One region of the Rhizobium sp. AG855 genome, then DNA from elsewhere that is predicted to be linked to it. Evidence: predicted binding sites of a transcription regulator. Region 1 holds the regulator's gene; the other holds the start of a gene.

The links. The regulator LexA, encoded in region 1, represses DNA repair genes until DNA is damaged. The targets are predictions, from matches to a motif close to TGTTCNNNNTGTGTTCNG.
Region 2: the regulator LexA is predicted to act here: its motif matches at 1,344-1,361, upstream of ruvC (crossover junction endodeoxyribonuclease RuvC).

What each region holds. Positions count from the first base shown of each region.
Region 1 covers NZ_RAQG01000003.1:1,635,108-1,637,309, forward strand. The annotation lists gene DFO46_RS07905 (DUF1003 domain-containing protein) at 1-426, opposite strand, end outside; gene lexA (transcriptional repressor LexA) at 640-1,353, shown strand; gene DFO46_RS07915 (ComEC/Rec2 family competence protein) at 1,347-2,202, opposite strand, start outside.
Region 2 covers NZ_RAQG01000003.1:621,428-623,629, reverse strand. The annotation lists gene DFO46_RS02985 (LLM class flavin-dependent oxidoreductase) at 240-1,250, opposite strand; gene ruvC (crossover junction endodeoxyribonuclease RuvC) at 1,404-1,916, shown strand; gene DFO46_RS02975 (AbrB/MazE/SpoVT family DNA-binding domain-containing protein) at 1,972-2,202, shown strand, end outside.

The DNA of each region.
Region 1 (2,202 bases):
GAGAACCTCGATCTCAGCCTTGAGATTGATCTCGTAATCCTTGGCCGCCATGAAGCGGTCCCGTTCCGCCTGGCGATTCTGGCTCATCATGATGATCGGCGCCTGGATGGCTGCGACCATGGACAAAAGAAGATTGAGGAAGATGAAGGGGTAAGCATCAATCGGGCGCGCTGCCAGAATGACCGTGTTGAGAATCACCCAGGCGACCAGAAAGAGCAGGAAGCCGATGATGAAACTCCAGGAACCGCCGATCCGCGCGATGCTGTCTGCCACGCGTTGACCGAAGCTCGAACCGGCAAGGAAATCCTCACCGGCATTCGTCGAAACCGTGCGTCGCTCCCGCGCCTTTTTCAGGACCTTCTTCTCGGCCGATGTCAGTTGATCGACCTGCTTACCGAGCAGGGTCTTTTCCAGGTCTTTCAGCATTTCGATCTTCTCACAGGAGCTTGGAAGGGATCCGACAGGGACAGGTGTCACCCGATTGACAGGGATAGGTCCGATGGCCGCAGTCATCCGGTGACGGTGAAGACGCCTATCGCATTTTCGCGACGGTTGTTCACGGAAATTTATCCACTTGCGGAACACAAATGGAACATATAGTGTCTGTTCTGGATTTGTTTCACAAACGGGGCTCTGCATATGCTGACGCGCAAGCAACAGGAACTGCTTCTCTTCATTCACGAACGGATGAAGGAATCGGGCGTGCCGCCTTCATTCGACGAAATGAAGGATGCCCTCGATCTTGCGTCGAAATCTGGCATTCACCGACTGATCACGGCCCTTGAGGAACGCGGTTTCATTCGCCGGCTTCCCAATCGGGCGCGTGCGCTTGAAGTCATCAAGCTGCCGGAAGCCTATACACCCAGCCTGCAGCCGCGGCGCGGTTTTGCACCGAGTGTCATTGAGGGCAGCCTGGGCAAGACGCCGCCGCCTGTGCCCGCCAGACCGAGTGTCGAAGACCAGAATTCCTCCGTCAGCGTACCGGTCATGGGCCGAATCGCGGCCGGGGTGCCGATCTCGGCCATTCAGAACAACACCCATGACATCACCGTTCCCGCCGAAATGATCGGTGCCGGCGACCATTACGCACTTGAGGTCAAAGGCGATTCGATGATTGACGCCGGCATCCTCGATGGCGATACCGTCATCATCCGCAATGCCTCCAACGCCAATCCGGGCGACATCATCGTCGCACTCGTTGATGACGAAGAAGCAACCTTGAAGCGCTTCCGTCGGCGTGGCGCTTCGATCGCTCTGGAAGCGGCCAATCCGGCTTACGAGACGCGGATTTTCCCGCCGGACCGGGTCAAGATCCAGGGCAAGCTCGTCGGCTTGATCCGCCGATATCACTGACGGACAGGCATTGCGGGATTGTGGGGGCCGTTTTTCCGTTCCGTCTCGCTGTCGCTATCTTTGTCCTTGCTATCTCCTGAGTCTATGCCGTGCTGCCTGGCGGTTTCGCCTGTGCGCCAATCGTAGAGACGATGGATTGTCCAGGGCCGTGGCGGGCCTGACAAGGCGGGCGAGATCTCAATCGTCTTGTCGTGGTGGGCGCCAAGCCGGATTTCCACGGCGCCGCTTGTGCGCAGTGTTGTCTCGCTGAGGAATGTTGCAGTCGACCGGCAGCCTTTCATGCGGCTGCGGCCCCCAAGGATGACGATATCGGCGACGTCGCAGGCAGGTCCGGCAAGATCCGGGCGGTCAACGGTCAACACCGTCCATCCATCAACAAGTTTTGCGGCGCAGGCGCTGCGGATGCAGGTGAAGCGGTCCGTTTTGGCTGTCTGGACCAGTTGCTCGAGCGTTTGTCTCGCCAATTGTATCGTCGCGGAATCCCAGGTTTCTTCCTTCTTCCAGTCTGCAGGCGGCGGGAGCACGGGTGCACTTTCCATACTCGGGGGCAGATGGTGGTCGGCGGCCAGTGCCGGCTGCCATTGATCGAAGAGGAAGGGGGGAGGGCGTTTGCGATTGCTTGCAAGGACCCTCCCCTCCCCCACCCGCTCTTGTTGAGACCAAAAGCCGACCATGCGGCCATCTTCGCTGACCAAGAGGTCCGCCGGCTGTTCGCCAGAACGCAGAAAGGCCGCTGCCAAGGTGACGATGAGAAGCACGGTGCCGCCGTGCCGGAGCCCGGTGTGCAGAAGGGTCATCAGCAGAAGAGCGACCACAACAAGCACCGGAAACCAGGTCGGCTGTCGGGGA
Region 2 (2,202 bases), 1.0 Mb from region 1:
AGGCCGTCTGCTGCCTGACAATGTGAACTGACACAGACAATGGAGTGGAAAAGTTAAGTTCGGATTAACTACGGACGTTAACTATAGTCGTTCAATATCGGCCGGAAACGATACTTCAATCTGAAGCCCGAGTGACTGAAACATTGGAACAATTGAAGTGAAGTCAGGGACGCTGCCTCGGCGCGCGCTGCGGCAAGCCGGTGGCTCGTTTTGATACGCGTTCCGGGACGCACCGCCGCCTATTCGGCGGCGACGCCCAGATCGATCCGATCACCCAGCCCTGCAAACAACTCGACCGACCGTAGCCGCGCGTCGAGATCGTGGATCGGGGTGGAAACGATGACCTCGTCCGGCGCCACCTCGGCAAGCAGCGCATCGAGCTTGCCTGCGGCCGTATCCGGTGAGCCGACGATGGCATAACGCAGCGTGTGCTCGACACCGATCCGCTCGATCTCCGACCAGAAGCCATCCATGCTGTCGACCGGCCGCGGGAATGGCCGACGCACATTGCGCCGGAGATTGACGAACTGCTGCTGCGCGGAGGTGAAGAGGCGGGAGGCTTCATGATCTGTGTCGGCGACAGCCGCCATCACGCCCACCATCACATGGGGCGACTGCAGGCTATCCGACGGCTCGAAGCGCTGGCGATAGATTTCCACCGCTTCGCCCAGCTGATCGGGCGCGAAATGCGAGGCGAAGGCATAGGGAAGACCGAGCGCCGCCGCCAGATGCGCGCTGTAAAGGCTGGAGCCGAGCAACCAGATCGGCACATTGCTGCGCATGCCGGGCACCGCGAGCAGGCCATGGTCTTCGTTCGGCTCGCCGAGCAGGCGCTGCAATTCGATGACATCGTGCGGGAAACTTTCTGCCCCCGCATCCATGTTGCGCCTGAGCGCCCGTGCCGTTCGCATGTCGGTGCCGGGAGCCCGTCCCAGGCCGAGATCGACACGCCCGGGAAACAGCGCTTCGAGCGTACCGAACTGCTCGGCGATCACCAGCGGCGAATGGTTGGGCAGCATCACGCCGCCGGAGCCGATACGGATCGTCGAGGTCCCTGCCCCGACATGGGCGATCACGATGGCGGTTGCGGCGCTGGCAATGCCCGGCATTCCATGATGTTCCGCCAGCCAGAAGCGTTTGTAGCCATTGGCTTCCGCGACCTGCGCCATCCGGCGCGAGGCATCCAGCGCCTCGCGGACCGTATGGCCCTCGGCGATCGGCGAAAGGTCGAGAATGGAGAAATCGATCATGGCATCAATCCTGTGCTGCGCTCGTCTCTGTCATGTAGTCAACCGGCCACCGAGGCCCAAGAGGTGACGATAATAAATTATAATCACTTCGCATGTTTTCGCTTTGTTCACATTTTGCTGGCAGTGAACAGGCATTCCGACATAAGGTTTCCCATGACTTCCACGATTCGCATCATCGGCATAGACCCAGGGCTCCGTCGCTGCGGCTGGGGCGTCATCGAGACGCTGGGCAACTCGCTGCGTTTTGTCGCCTCCGGCACCGTCACCTCGGACGGTGACATGGACCTTGCCTCGCGCCTGTGCCAGTTGCATGACGGATTGGCCGAAGTCGTGCACACCTACACGCCCGACGAAGCGGCGGTTGAGCAGACCTTCGTCAACAAGGATGCGGTGGCGACCCTGAAGCTCGGCCAGGCCCGTGGCATCGCCATGCTGGTACCCGCCCGCGCCGGACTTCCTGTTGCGGAATACGCGCCGAATGCCGTGAAAAAAGCCGTGATCGGGGTGGGCCACGGCGAAAAGGCGCAGATCCACATGATGCTGAAAATCCTGATGCCCAAGGCCGAATTCAAGGGCAACGACGCCGCCGACGCCCTCGCCATCGCCATCTGCCACGCCCATAATCGCGGCGGTGATCGCATGCGCAAGGTCCTCGCCTCCGCCTGATTTGTTCTTGACTTGTTCCGCGATCGTCGATAAGTAATACCCAAGAGGTATTACCATGCGCGTCACCGAAAAAGGCCAGGTCACCATCCCCAAGGACATCCGCGATCGGCTCGGCATCAAGCCGGGCTCGGAAGTCGATTTCGTTGTCGCCGAGGAAGGCGTCATGCTGGTCAAGAACGGCGATACAAGCGATGCATTCAAGAACTTCGACGCCTGGGCGAGAAGTGTCGAGGGCACTTTCGACACCAATGGCATGACCTCAGACGAATATGTCGATTGGCTGCGA